Regions from separate parts of the Pantoea sp. Lu_F5_004 genome, predicted to be linked through region 3. Evidence: predicted binding sites of a transcription regulator. Region 3 holds the regulator's gene; each other region holds the start of a gene.
The links. The regulator CRP, encoded in region 3, controls carbon source genes, mostly activating them, when cyclic AMP is high. The targets are predictions, from matches to a motif close to ATGTGANNNNNNTCACAT.

Region 1 (4,862 bases), 720 kb from region 3:
GGAAAATTCCGGACGTGCAGCCGCACGCCCGGTTGTACAGTCAGATCGCCCAGCCACCGGCGTAAAACGCTACCAGCGCGATAGCAATAATGACGGTGCCGACGTTGAGCTTACGCCATTCCCCCGCGAAGAGACGCCCCACCACCAGACTGGCGAAGCCGATCATAATGCCGGTGACGATGTTACAGGTGAGCACGATAATCACCGCCGTTAACAGGCCCGACATCGCATCGACAAAATCATTGAAGTCGACTTTCGCCACGTTGCTCAGCATCAGCAGACCCACATACATCAGCGCGGGGGCGGTGGCGTAAGCCGGCACCAGATACGCCAGCGGTGACATAAACAGAATGGCAAGGAACAGCAGGCCAACCACAATCGCGGTAAGACCGGTTTTGCCGCCCGCCGCCGTTCCTGCCGCCGATTCGATATAAACCGCAGCCGGTGACGCGCCCACCAGTCCCGCGAACAGGCTGCTGACGGAGTCGCTAGTCAGCGCACGGCCACCATTGATAATCTGGCCCTGTTTATCCAGCAGATTTGCCTGACCCGCGACCGCGCGAATGGTGCCGGTAGCGTCAAAGACCGCCGTCATCACCAGTGCCAGCACGCTTGGCAGCACGACCGGCTGCATCGCGCCCATAATGTCGAGGCTGAACAGCAGCGACTCACCGCTGGCATCACGCAGGCTCGGCAGCGCAAATAATCCTTTGTAGCTCACCGCCGGATCGAAGATCAGCCCCAGCAGCGAAATGGCGATAATTGTCATGAGAATACCGCCGGGCATCCGACGCTTCTCCAGTCCAATAATCGCTGCCAGTCCCAGCAGCGTCATCATTACCGGAAAGGTGGTGAAGTGCCCCAGCGCCACCGGCAGGCCCGGTGCCGGGTTTTTCACTATCAGGCCTACACCGTCAGCCGCAATCAGCAGCAAAAACAGGCCAATTCCGACGCCGGTGCCGTGCGCCACGCCCATCGGCAGGTTACGCAGGATCCAGGCTCGAATGCCGGTCACCGAGATCAGGGTAAACAGCAGGCCCATCAGGAACACCGCGCCCAGCGCGACCGGCACGCTGATGTGCTGGCCCAGCACAAGGCTGAAAGCGGTAAAGGCGGTTAAGGAGATTGCACAGCCAATCGCCATCGGCAGATTGGCCCACAGGCCCATAATGATGGAACCAAAGCTGGCAACCAGACAGGTGGCGACAAACACGGCAGTGGGGGGAAAACCGGCTTTGCCCAGCATTCCTGGCACCACGATGACGGAGTAGACCATCGCCAGGAAGGTGGTGAGTCCGGCCAGAATCTCCTGGCGCACACTGCTGCCGCGCGCCGAGATCGAGAACCAGGCGTCCAGTTTTCCACTGGCCGGGCGTGATTCAGTTGACATAGTTGAGCCTCAAAAATTTTTGTTGTGTGGATCGCTCTGCGACCATCGCTGTCCCTGGAATAAGCGGGTAGACGGCGTCACTGTCGGGTTTTACCCGGCAGGCAAACGTTTACCTTGCCGCAGATAGTTGGCCGCCAGAAGCGGCCAGATAAAAAGGCATGCGATTATCCGGCGTTTAGCGGCACATTTTCAACTGTCAGAGGGAGATTCTTCAGCATAAAGATCAGGCTTAAGTCGCCAGCAGCCACGCGGCACAAGCCGACGTCAAACGCTGACGCCCTGAAGTTAACGCGATTTTCAGGGGGGATGCGCACCGGCGCAGCCGTGATGAGACACGACCCGCCAGTGGAGGAGGGGAATTAACCTGGCAGCGAAAGCTCGCCGCCCTGATCGATCGCGCGCTGCCAGGCGGCACGCTGTTGCACAGTCTGCAGCCATTTCTGGCTGGCGGGCATCTGCTCCAGTCCGGCACGTCGCGCAAGCGCCAGCAGCGGAAAGCTCATCTGGATATCAGCGATACTGAAGCGCTGACCGGCGAACCAGGGATTTGCAGCCAGATGTTGTTCGATCATCTGCATGTGTGGCTTAAGCTGTTTATCCAGGAACGCCTTCTGCACGCCTTTACCGAATGCCGCCCCGACCGGGCGCAGCAGCCACGGCACCGGTGCTTTACCCATCTGACCGAAGATGAGCTTCATCACCAGCAGCGGCATCAGCGAGCCTTCGGCATAGTGCAGCCAGTAGCGGCACTGCAGCCGCGACGCCTCATCACTCACTTTGAGCCGGAACTCGTGATCATATTTCTCTTCAAGGTATTCGAGAATGGCACCTGATTCTGCCACTACCTGGTTCCCGTCGGTAATGACCGGTGATTTTCCCAGTGGATGCACTTTTTTCAGCGCCTCCGGGGCCAGCATGGTCGGTTCGCGTTGATAGCGTTTAATCTGGTACGGCACTTCCAGCTCTTCCAGCAGCCACAGCACCCGATGCGAGCGCGATTGCTCAAGATGGTGAACGGTGATCATCATGATTCCCTGTGTTTTGACCTCCCCCTAGTATAGACGTCACTCCACATCCGGATGTTTATCATCCTGTTCTGGATCAAGCAGCACCGCACCCGAGCCCTGCTGACCCAGCCGGTCGCCGGGATTGCGCAGCGGGCAGTCGCGCATCGACAAACAGCCGCAGCCGATACAGCCATCCAGGTCATTACGCAGGCGGGTCAGGGTTTCAATGCGCTTATCCAGCTCTTCGCGCCAGTGCCGGGTCAGCGCATCCCACTCCGGTGCTGACATGCGCGTGTTCGCCGGAATGTGATCAAGACTGTTACTGACCGTCGCCAGCGGAATGCCGATGCGCTGCGCAATCTTAATAATAGCGACGCGTCGCAGCACATCACGGCTGTATCGCCGCTGATTGCCGCTGTTGCGGGTGCTGGAGATCAGCCCTTTGGTCTCATAGAAGTGCAGCGCCGAGACCGCCACACCGCTGCGGCGCGCCACTTCACCCGGTGTTAAAACCGGTTTGGGATAGTTGCGTTCTTTTTTCATCAGGCTCTTTACCTCAAGTTAACTTGAGGAATTATACTCGCTCTCCATCAAAACCACTAAACTCCTATTACCGCTTATTAAGCACCAGAAGGATGAGGCCATGATGCAAGAAGAGATCATTCATTCCCTGACGCACTGGATTGACCAGAACCTGGATAAGAGCCTGTCGATCGATGAGGTTGCCGCAAAATCGGGCTATTCGAAATGGCACCTGCAGCGTATGTTCCGTTCGGTAACGAAACAGACGCTGGGTGGCTATATTCGCGAGCGCCGTCTGACGCTGGCTGCAGAAGCCCTGTCGCAGACACAGCGCCCGGTGTTTGATATTGCGATGCAGTATGGCTATGACTCGCAGCAGACCTTCTCCCGTGTGTTTCGTCGTCAGTTTTCACAGACGCCTACCGCTTACCGCCACACCATGCGCCGCCAGGCGATTCAGCGCCCTCGCCTGCTGAGTTTTGGCTGCAATGACGGTATCAGTAGCTTCACCCAGCGCACGACCGGCGAGTGCTGTCCGGTTCGTTGACCCTTCAGATGCGCCCGCCCGGGCGCATCTGACTGATTTCCCCGCCGTTCTTCTTCTACTTCTCACTATTCCCTCACGCCGCTACCATACCAGAGTCAAATTTTGTTCAAAATTTAAAATCGGGTGATATAATGTGACCCAAGTCACACTTTGAACCTGGGTTGACGGCGAAAAAGCACCCCCTGACACACTTTTCCGCCGCCGGTGATGTCCGCAGATTGTCAGGAATACTTACTGATATTGAGGTCCGGCCGATGGCTACGTTAACCGCCAGTTTACTTGTTATGCGTTGGGAATTGCTGAGCGCAGTCATGATGTTTTTTGCCAGCACCCTGAAAACCAAACTTCGTCAGGATAGCCGTCACGTGATGGCATTTATGTGTGGCGGGATTGGTTTAGGCATGACCTGCTGGTTTGTTACCGGTCTGATGGGCATTACCCTGAGCATGGATAACGTGCATAACTTTCTGGAAATCTCAAAGCATGCCTTTATCGATGTGATGAGCCAGGCGCCTGCTGACTGGCCGATGCCCTGATTTTTGCGCATAAAAAACCCCGCTTAGCGGGGTTTTTTATATTGCTGTGTGTACTTAAATTTTCTTCAACATGGCAGGGATATTAACATCCTGCACTGTAACGCCCGGGCTCTGCGTTCCGCGGCGGTCCTGAATCCACATATCTCCCATCATCTGATTTAAACCACGATCTAATCCGGTGACCAGTCCTGCACCTGGGGTGAAGGTCAGTTCGCCAAAGTAGATCCGCTCGTCATGGATATACCAGTCCACACGCACGTAGTCGAAATCACTGGCCAGCTTCTTGCTCAGTTCGAGCGCATGTTCCAGTGACGGCATAATCGGTGAGACATCCAGACCGGTATCGCGAATCTTGTGATAGGCCTCATTGAGGTTATTCACGTAGAAATTCATCGACAGCAGCGGCTGGCAGCGGTTGTAGATCACCTGCAGCACATATTCGAACTTGCCATCACGCTTGTTGAACATATGAAACTTGTAATCAATCGGCGCGCTTTTGCCATCACCAATGTACTTCTCAACCAGGATACGTGGCTTGATATAGCGATAGTGAATCTCACGCGCTTCGTTGGCGAAGTCGGTCTTCAGCCAGCGATAGCAGTCATGAATGATCTGCTGCTTGCGCAGTGCGTCCGGCTCCTCCAGCAGAATCTCTACCATGTTGGAGGCGTGGTTCGGCTTGATCACCGTCCCCTTCCAGCAGGGTAAGCTGTTGAGCGTGGTCGGGTCAGTGGTTTCGTGTACCAGCGGGATCAGGTATTCATTACCGATTTTTTCAGCAATGAATTCGCGCACCGAGTACTTATCTGACAGACGACCATAGTTCTGGTAATCGCCGAAGATAAACTTACGGTACAACA
Region 2 (4,862 bases), 980 kb from region 3:
GCACCAGCTTGCTCTGGAAATCGAGCAGGTTAGGCAGCTTGTCAGTGAGCAGACCAAAGCGATCCACCATCATTACCCGGCCACGCGCTTCCTCGTCACTCAGACCTTCGGATTTCATCTGTGCGATGATCTGTTCAGCGATACCACAACCTGCGGAACCGGCGCCCAGGAACACCACTTTCTGCTCGCACAGGCGGCTGCCAGCGGCGCGGCTGGCGGCAATCAGGGTGCCCACGGTCACGGCGGCTGTGCCCTGAATATCATCGTTAAAGCAGCAGACTTCATCGCGATAGCGGTTCAGCAGCGGCATGGCATTCTTCTGGGCGAAATCTTCAAACTGCAACAGCACTTTCGGCCAGCGGCGTTTAACGGCCTGAATAAAATCGTTCACGAACGCATCATACTCTTCACCGGTGATGCGCGGATGACGCCAGCCCATATAGAGCGGATCGTTCAGCAACTGCTGGTTGTTGGTACCAACATCCAGCACCACCGGCAGGGTGTAAGCCGGACTGATGCCGCCACAGGCGGTGTAGAGTGAAAGCTTACCAATCGGGATACCCATACCACCGATGCCCTGATCGCCGAGGCCCAGAATACGCTCGCCATCAGTCACCACAATCACCTTCACATTCTGCTTGGTGGCGTTTTGCAGCATATCTTCGATATGGTCGCGGTTAGGGTAGGAGATGAACACGCCACGCGCACGACGGTAGATTTCAGAGAAGTGTTCACAGGCTGCGCCGACGGTCGGGGTGTAGATGATGGGCATCATCTCTTCGAGATGGTTATCCAGCAGGCGGTAGAACAGCGTTTCGTTGGTGTCCTGGATGTTACGCAGGTAGACATGCTTATCGTTATTGTTTTTGAAGTCCTGGAACTGACGCCAGGCACGCTGCGCCTGCTCTTCAATCGATTCCACTGCTTCTGGCAGCAGACCGTTGAGGTTGAATTCGTTACGTTCTTCGATACTAAAGGCGCTGCCTTTGTTCAGCAGGGGAAATTCCAGCAAAATCGGGCCAGCATAAGGGATATACAGCGGGCGTTTACTTTCGTAGTCGAGTTCCATGCGGTAATGCTCCGGTTGCAGTGTTGTCTGGCGTCACGCCGGAAAGGTAGCGCCAGTTTTCTTACCCGTTATAGCTCAGACTGCAGGCCTGGCAGCGGCAGGGTAACCGCTGCAGAAACATTTACGACCGTGCTGCCATCCTGCAACCTGAATTATTCAGAGTAATTTGTAATGACGTGAATTCTGGCGCCAGATCCTATGAAATTTCCTGCAGAAGTACAGCGTTTGTTCATAAAAGCTCACAAAACTGTGGCCTCTCTGACAGCGGGTTATGCTTTGTACAGCGTCACCTGCAGCAGCTCACCGCAACCAAATGTCTCAAGTGTCGCCTGTGTGGCGGCGAACTGGCTTAGCGTGGCATTTTCCACTTCGGCTAATACCGCTTTTTTTATCTGACGAACATCGCCACCCTGTATGTTGAGCAGGACCAGCGCCGCCTGAAGGGGCGGGAAACTCGGGTTAAAGGCGGCATTTTCCGCATAGCGCCCGGTGACAATCGCGCCGTTTGCGGTCAGCAGCGCAACACCGGCGTGTGACTGGCTGTAAGGCGCGTGGCTGGCATTGGCAGCGGCAACCGCGGCCTGCACCAGTTCATCGCCTTCGGCTACATAGCCGTGATCCACGCTGTCCATCAGGAAGGTCGTGATGTCCAGATCGCGCGGTCCAAAGGCATCCGGCAGATAATCGGCCAGGGTGCTGATCGCGCGTTGTGGCAGGCTGATGCGAATGTTCGTACCGCTGTTCAGCTCGTTCATAAACTGACGGCAGTGACCGCACGGTGTGTAGTTAACGGTGATCGTCTCAAGCTGACTTTCGCCACGCAGCCACGCATGGGTAATAGCGCTCTGCTCGGCGTGAACCGTCTGTTGCAACGGCGTACCGATAAATTCCATGTTGGCCCCGAAGTACCAGTTGCCGCTGACGCCACGGGCAATAGCCCCGACGTTAAAATGCGACACGGTAGCAACGGCACAGGCCGCCGCCAGGGGCAGCAGCGCCAGCGCCAGAGCATCGGCATCCATCTGCGTCTGTTGCTGCAGTGAGGCGACCTGGTCGGCGCTCAGCACCGCCTGAAAGCCAGGATCGTCCAGCAGCGGAGCGAGTGCGGTTTGCAGCGTTGACGGCAATGCCTCAAAGGCAGAGAGGAAACGGGATTGCATGTGAGCCTCATTAGATTCAGCAGGGCGATGTGCCAGTCACCGGTTTATATGTGATCCACATCGCTCTGACAATGTAACCTGTGTTGCATGTTTCAACTTTGCGAGATCTCTCGCAAACTTTCAGCCAAACCAGTGCAGCAGCAGCGGAAAAATAAACGGCGCCAGCAGTGAGGTGATGATGCCGCAGATCACCAGCGCCAGTGAGCTGAATGCCCCTTCCTGATAGTCGAGTTCAGCGGCGCGCGCTGTGCCGAGTGCGTGCGACGCGTTACCTATCGCCAGTCCGCGCGCCGCCTTAGATTTCACGCCAAGCAGATTCAGCACAGTATGTCCGAACACCGCACCCAGTACCCCGGCAATCAGCACGCAGATGGCGCTGATGGCGGGAATACCGTGCAGCGAACCGGAGACGGCCATCGCAATGGGCGTGGTAACGGATTTAGGAACGATGGTAGCGGCGATTTCAGGCGTGGCACCCATCCACAGAGCAATAGCGGTGCCAGAGGTCATGGCGGTCACACTGCCGATAAAGCAGACGCCAATAATCGATTTCCAGCGGGCACGGATCTGATGCATCTGCTCATACAGCGGCAGTGCCAGCGCGACAACAGCCGGTTGCAGTAGCTGATTAAGAATCTGACTGCCCGCGAAATAGCGCGAATAGGGCAGCTGCAACAGCAGCAGAATCGGGATAATAATCGCCATCGCCACCAGCAGCGGATTGAGCAGCGAGATTTTCAGCCGTATCGCCAGTTTGCGCGCCAGAAAAAATGCCGCCAGCGTCAGTGGCAGTGACCACCATATTTCACTCATCGCCTGACTCCCCGGCCGGGCGGCGACTATGAAGCTGGTGAGCGCTTACGCCGACAATAGAGAGAACCAGGAAGGTGCTGACGACGCAGGAGATCACGATAGGGCCAAACTGCGCCGTCAGAATATCGGTGTAGCTCATTACCCCGACGCTGATCGGCACAAACAGCAGCGCCATATAGCGAATCAGCAGATGGCAGCCCGGTTTAACCCAACTGACAGGCAGGATCTGCGAGGCGAGCAGGGCAAACAGAATTAACATCCCAAGGATGCTGCCAGGCAGTTTGATGGGCAGCAGCGAGGCGATGCCGATTCCGGCGTATAAGCAGAGATAAATGATGATAAAGGCGCGAAGATAGCGCCCGCAGACAGACAGCACGGTGAGCATGGCAGGCTCCTGTTTTCACTGAGCTTCATCATACGCATTAACCGCTTAGCGTGCTAGCGATCACATTTATGCAGCGGTGTGACAGTAGCAGATACAGATTTTCAGAGGCGGGAGTGGAATGGAAGCGGTGCACATTCAGAGCGAGGAGTGATAACCCTTCGCGCCCGTGATGAGGCACGAAGGGTGTGAGAACGGCACTGCGCTAAGCGGTCAAAGCCGCAGAGTGCAGAGTGTTACTTAACGGGCATTCCCGGTACAGCACCGCTGTCGACGGACAGCACAAACAGATCTTTGCCGCCAGGACCCGCTGACAGCACCATGCCTTCAGAGATACCAAAGCGCATTTTACGCGGCGCGAGGTTGGCCACGATAATGGTCATTTTACCGACCAGTACGGAAGGATCGGGATAGGCGGCGCGGATACCCGAGAAGATCTGACGCTTTTCACCGCCCAGGTCGAGCTGCAGGCGCAGCAGCTTGTCCGAACCCTCAACCAGTTCCGCCTGCTCAATCAGCGCCACGCGCATATCAACTTTAGCGAAATCGTCGATGGTGATGGTGTCACCTACCGGCGAATCTGCCAGCGGGCCGCTTGCGGCCGGTGCACTGGCGGCAGCGGCATCCTCTTTCGAGGCTTCAATCAGTCCTTCAACCTTTGCCATCTCAATGCGGCTGTAGAGCGCTTTGAATGGCGCAACCTGGTGGTCCAGCAGCGGTTGCGCGATAGCATCCCAACTCAGCTCACAGTTCAGGAAGCCTTCTGCGCGGGCGCTCAGTGACGGCAGCACCGGCTTCAGCCAGGTCATCAGAATGCGGAACAGGTTAATGCCCATTGAGCAGATCGCCTGCAGATCGGCATCACGGCCTTCCTGCTTCGCCACCACCCACGGAGCCTGCTCATCGACATAACGGTTCGCCAGGTCAGCCAGCGCCATGATCTCACGGATAGCACGGCTGTATTCACGACTGGCCCAGGCGTCACCAATCTTCTCTGACGCGTCCACAAAGGTCTGATAGAGCGCCGGATCGGCCAGCTCAGCCGCCAGTTTGCCGTCAAAGCGTTTGGTGATAAAGCCCGCATTACGTGACGCCAGGTTAACCACTTTGTTGACGATGTCGGCGTTTACGCGCTGGACGAAATCTTCCAGATTCAGGTCGATATCGTCGATACGTGAAGAGAGTTTCGCCGCGTAGTAGTAACGCAGGCTGTCCGCATCCAGATGCTGCAGCCAGGTGCTGGCTTTAATAAAGGTGCCGCGCGACTTCGACATCTTGGCACCGTTGACGGTGACATAGCCGTGCACAAACAGGTTGTTCGGCTTGCGGAAGTTACTGCCTTCCAGCATCGCTGGCCAGAACAGGCTGTGGAAGTAGACGATATCTTTACCGATGAAATGATAGAGCTCGGTCGTGGAGTCTTTACGCCAGAATTCGT
Region 3 (4,862 bases):
CCGATATTCTCTTCTACGAAGGGCTGCACGGCGGCGTGGTAACGGCGCAGCACAACGTAGCAGAACAGGTTGATCTGCTGGTTGGCGTGGTGCCGATTGTGAACCTGGAGTGGATTCAGAAGCTGGTGCGCGACACCGGCGAGCGCGGCCATTCACGTGAAGCGGTCATGGATTCGGTAGTGCGCTCGATGGAAGATTACATCAACTTCATCACACCACAGTTCTCACGCACCCATATCAACTTCCAGCGCGTCCCGACGGTCGATACCTCAAACCCGTTCGCTGCCCGCGCTATTCCGTCACTGGATGAGAGCTTTGTGGTGATCCACTTCCAGGCGCTGGAAGATATCGACCTCCCCTACCTGCTGGCGATGCTGCAGGGCTCGTTTATCTCGCACATCAATACGCTGGTGGTGCCTGGCGGCAAAATGGGTCTGGCGATGGAGTTGATTATGGGCCCGCTGGTGAAGCGGCTGATGGAAGGTAAGCGAATAGAGTAAGAGGTCAGCAAAAACCGCTCTGAGAGCAGATGTCTTTCACAAAGATGGTAAAACTGGTTTTCCTGCGGCTAAAGACTTACCGCTGAGCAGGCTTCAGGGAGCATACACCTTTCGCAAAGACGCAAAACCGCCATCCCTGGCCCGCGATGCTTTGCTACAGGTATATGCTCCCTTCGCTTCACGTCCGGCAACCGCATCCGGTTTCAGGAAGGTCGCTACAGACAACGCCTGGGCAGAAAGAATCTGGCAGCAATAGATAAGTTCAACACGCCGGGAACCGGGTCAGAAGAGGAAAGCGTCCCGCCGCCCGGATAAAAACGCCGGGAGCGTTTTTGAACAACGCAACGCGTTGGCCCGGCTACGGGCGCGCCTCAGGGATGAGGTGCGTAATCGCGCGGGCCGAGCGGCCAGAGATTGGCTTAAGCGACTTTCCGATCTGACCCGGTTCCCAGCGCAGGCACAGTATCAAAGCGGATTCCCGATGCAGGCACAGTCTTAAAGCAACCTGAATCAGATACTGGAAGTGAAGTTAGCAGGTCTGCAATGACCCCTGCGGCTACTACAGCTCAATCACTTCATAGCTATGCGTAATGTTGACGCCTTTACCCAGCATGATGGCCACAGAGCAATATTTTTCAGCAGAAAGATCCACGGCGCGTGATACCGCTTTATCCTGGAGCGCTTTACCACTCACGATAAAATGCAGGTTGATGTGCGTAAAGATTCGCGGCGCCTCTTCACGACGTTCTGAGGTCAGTTTTACTTCACAATCAGCCACATCGTTTCGGCCTTTTTGCAGAATTGATACCACGTCAATCGCACTGCATCCGCCCGCCGCCATCAGCACCATCTCCATTGGGCTGGGCGCTTTATCACCCGAATTTCCATCCATCAGTATCTGATGGCCGGATGAGGATTCTCCGAGGAATGTCAGCCCTTCTACCCATTTCACTCTTGCCTGCATGATTTTTGCTCCGGAATACGCTGTTTTGTCGCCAGAGTACGCTTTCGCCTGGTAAACAGCAATCCAGAGAAATCCGCCCGTAGCTGAAGCGAGACAACAGAAGACAGTCGGCAAAAGCTGTGCTACAAACAGTGCTGAAAATATTTTTCGTCACCCGATGACGAAGGCGGGAAGGATGATGCGCACTGCGCCTGATGCGGCCCGAATAATTTCCTGAAATGGAAACGCTTGAAGCTTTCACCGCCTGACAGGGAAAACTGCCCCCTGTATTTTGGGCACGATTACAACAGAGGATAATAGCGAATGGTTCTCGGCAAACCGCAAACAGACCCTACACTCGAATGGTTCCTGTCCCATTGCCATATTCACAAGTATCCATCCAAAAGTACGCTGATTCACCAAGGTGAAAAAGCAGAAACGCTTTACTACATCGTGAAAGGTTCCGTCGCGGTTCTGATTAAAGATGAAGAAGGCAAAGAGATGATTCTTTCCTACCTGAATCAGGGCGATTTTATTGGTGAACTTGGCCTGTTCGAAGAAGGCCAGGAACGCAGCGCCTGGGTACGTGCGAAAAGCGCGTGCGAAGTGGCGGAGATTTCTTACAAGAAATTCCGTCAGCTGATTCAGGTTAACCCTGACATCCTGATGCGACTCTCATCGCAGATGGCGCGTCGCCTGCAGGTGACGTCTGAAAAAGTGGGTAACCTCGCTTTCCTCGACGTAACCGGACGCATTGCACAGACCCTGCTCAACCTGGCGAAGCAGCCAGATGCCATGACGCATCCCGACGGCATGCAAATTAAAATCACTCGTCAGGAAATTGGCCAGATTGTTGGTTGTTCACGTGAAACCGTGGGCCGTATTTTGAAGATGCTGGAAGATCAGAACCTGATCTCCGCACACGGCAAAACCATCGTCGTTTACGGCACCCGCTAATTCCTGTCACCCACGGCGTGATGGCAACATCACGCCGTTATTGTTTGTGTTGGGCCGATGTGGCGTCGAATTATTTACCATCCTGAAGTTAACTACGCCTTGCGGCAAACGCTGGTGCTCTGTCTGCCAGTGGCGCTGGGCTGGCTGGCTGGCGACCTGCAAAAAGGTCTGCTGTTCTCATTAGTGCCCGCCTGCTGCAACATTGCCGGTCTGGATACCCCGCATAAACGCTTCTTCAAACGCCTGATTGTTGGCGGCAGCCTGTTTGCCCTCGGCAGCTTTCTGATGCAGTGGCTCACCCTGCATGCTATTCCGCTGCCGCTCATCCTGTTTGCCATGCCCTTATTGCTCGGCGTTACCGGGGAGATCAGCCCGCTGCATGGTCGTCTGCTGCCCGGCACCCTGATTGCCGCCATCTTTACCCTGAGCCTGATTGGCCGCATGCCAATCTATGTCCCCCCGCTGCTCTATATCGGTGGCACGCTGTGGTACGGGCTGTTTAACTGGTTCTGGTTCTGGCTGTGGAAAGAGCAGCCGATGCGCGAAAGCCTGAGCCTGATCTACCGCGAGCTGGCTAACTACTGCGACGCAAAATATACCCTGCTGACGCAGCTGACCGATCCGGAAAAGGCGCTGCCGCCGCTACTGGCCCGTCAGCAGAAAGTGGTCGATCTGATTAACACCTGTTATCAGCAGATGCATATGCTGTCGGCAAGCCGCGATCACAGCCATAAACGGCTGACGCGCGCCTTTCAGGTGGCGCTGGATCTGCAGGAACATATCTCGGTCAGCCTGCATCGGCCGGAAGAGGTACAGAAACTGGTCGAACAGAGCCACGCCGAAGCGGTGATCCGCTGGAATGCCAAAACCATCTCGGCCCGGTTGCGGGTGCTGGCGGATAACATTCTCTATCACCAGCTACCCGATCGCTTTGCGATGGATAAACAGCTCGGCGCGCTGGAGAAAATCGCCCATCAGCATCCCGACAATCCGGTGGGTAACTTCTGCCTTTACCACTTCAACCGCATCGCGCGGGTTCTGCGCACCCAGAAACCCCTTTATCAGCGTGATCTGATGGCTGATCGCCAGCGCCGTCTGCCGCTGTTACCGGCGCTGCGCAGTTATCTCTCGTTCCGCTCATCGGCCCTGCGCACTGCCGGCCGGTTTGCGGTGATGCTGATGCTGGGCAGCGCGCTGGCGCTGTTCTTCAACATCCCCAAACCCTACTGGATCCTGATGACCATCATGTTCGTCAGCCAGAACGGCTACAGCGCTACCCGTGTCCGCATTCAGCACCGGGCGCTGGGCACTTTTGCCGGTCTGGTGATCGCGGCTGCCACGCTGCGCATGGCGGTGCCAGAGTCGCTGGTACTGCTGATCATGCTGGCGATTACCTTTATCAGCTATCGCTTTACCCGCCAGTTCTATGGCTGGTCGATGATTGGTTTTACGGTCACGGCGGTTTACTCGCTGCAATTGCTGTCGCTGAATGGCGCGCAGTTTCTGCTGCCGCGACTCATGGATACGCTGATGGGTTGTCTGATCGCTTTTGGCGGGATGCTCTGGCTGTGGCCGCAGTGGCAGAGCGGCCTGCTGCGGCAGAACGCCCATGACGCACTGGAAACCTATCAGGATGCGCTACGGCTGTTGCTGGGTGACGAACAGTCACCAGAGAAACTGGCTTATCAGCGCGTGAAGGTCAATCAGGCACACAATGCGCTGTTTAACTCACTGAATCAGGCGATGCAGGAACCCGCGTTCAACTCCCGCTATCTGAGTGATATGCGGCTCTGGGTCACGCACAGTCAGTTTATCGTCGAACATATCAACGCTATGACGATTCTGGCGCGGGAGCACACCATGCTCACTGCCTCGCTGGCTGAGCGTTACCTGCAATCCTGTGAAATCGCGCTGCAGCGGTGTCAGCAGCGGCTGGAATATGATGGTGAAAGCTCACAGGTTAACCTGCTGGATGACCTGGAAAATATCAGTGAGGGACCGATCACGGTGGTGGAGCAGCATGTACGGCGCATTCTCGATCATCTGAGCGTGATGTACACCATTTCATCGCTGGCGTGGAACCAGCGGCCGCAACATGGCCGCTGGCTGATCAGACGCTTACGTAAAAACTAAGCTAGCCGTTGAGCACGTTGCCGACGGCCGTGGCGAAGCGGCTCATGCCCTCTTCGATGTCGGCAGGCTCAATGATCAGTGACGGGGCAAAACGCATCACGTCGGTTCCGGCAACCAGCACCATCACGCCTTCTGCGGCCGCGGCATTCAGGATGTCGCGTGCTTTACCGGCATGCTGCGGTTTCAGCGCCGCGCCAATCAGCAGACCCTTGCCGCGAATATCGCTGAAGAGATCATACTTCGCATCGATGGCCTGCAGCGCCGTGACAAAGTGCTGACGACGTGTCTCAACGCCTGCCAGCACGTCCGGCGTATTGATAATATCAAGC

Region 1: the regulator CRP is predicted to act here: its motif matches at 3,598-3,615, upstream of ACR8BN_RS17745 (YjcB family protein).
Region 2: the regulator CRP is predicted to act here: its motif matches at 2,278-2,295, upstream of cdd (cytidine deaminase).

The regions. Positions count from the first base shown of each region.
Region 1 is NZ_CP194946.1:3,819,939-3,824,800, forward strand. It holds gene ACR8BN_RS17725 (NCS2 family permease) at 41-1,390, opposite strand; gene ACR8BN_RS17730 (glutathione S-transferase family protein) at 1,750-2,415, opposite strand; gene soxR (redox-sensitive transcriptional activator SoxR) at 2,455-2,940, opposite strand; gene soxS (superoxide response transcriptional regulator SoxS) at 3,041-3,466, shown strand; gene ACR8BN_RS17745 (YjcB family protein) at 3,721-4,002, shown strand; gene ACR8BN_RS17750 (ATP-grasp fold amidoligase family protein) at 4,057-4,862, opposite strand, start outside.
Region 2 is NZ_CP194946.1:1,433,685-1,438,546, forward strand. It holds gene ACR8BN_RS06670 (NAD-dependent malic enzyme) at 1-1,069, opposite strand, end outside; gene cdd (cytidine deaminase) at 1,339-2,229, opposite strand; gene ACR8BN_RS06680 (CidB/LrgB family autolysis modulator) at 2,350-3,042, opposite strand; gene ACR8BN_RS06685 (CidA/LrgA family protein) at 3,035-3,427, opposite strand; gene metG (methionine--tRNA ligase) at 3,661-4,862, opposite strand, start outside.
Region 3 is NZ_CP194946.1:452,422-457,283, reverse strand. It holds gene ACR8BN_RS02105 (phosphoribulokinase) at 1-500, shown strand, start outside; gene ACR8BN_RS02100 (OsmC family protein) at 1,060-1,464, opposite strand; gene crp (cAMP-activated global transcriptional regulator CRP) at 1,768-2,400, shown strand; gene ACR8BN_RS02090 (YccS/YhfK family putative transporter) at 2,458-4,533, shown strand; gene argD (bifunctional acetylornithine/succinyldiaminopimelate transaminase) at 4,535-4,862, opposite strand, start outside.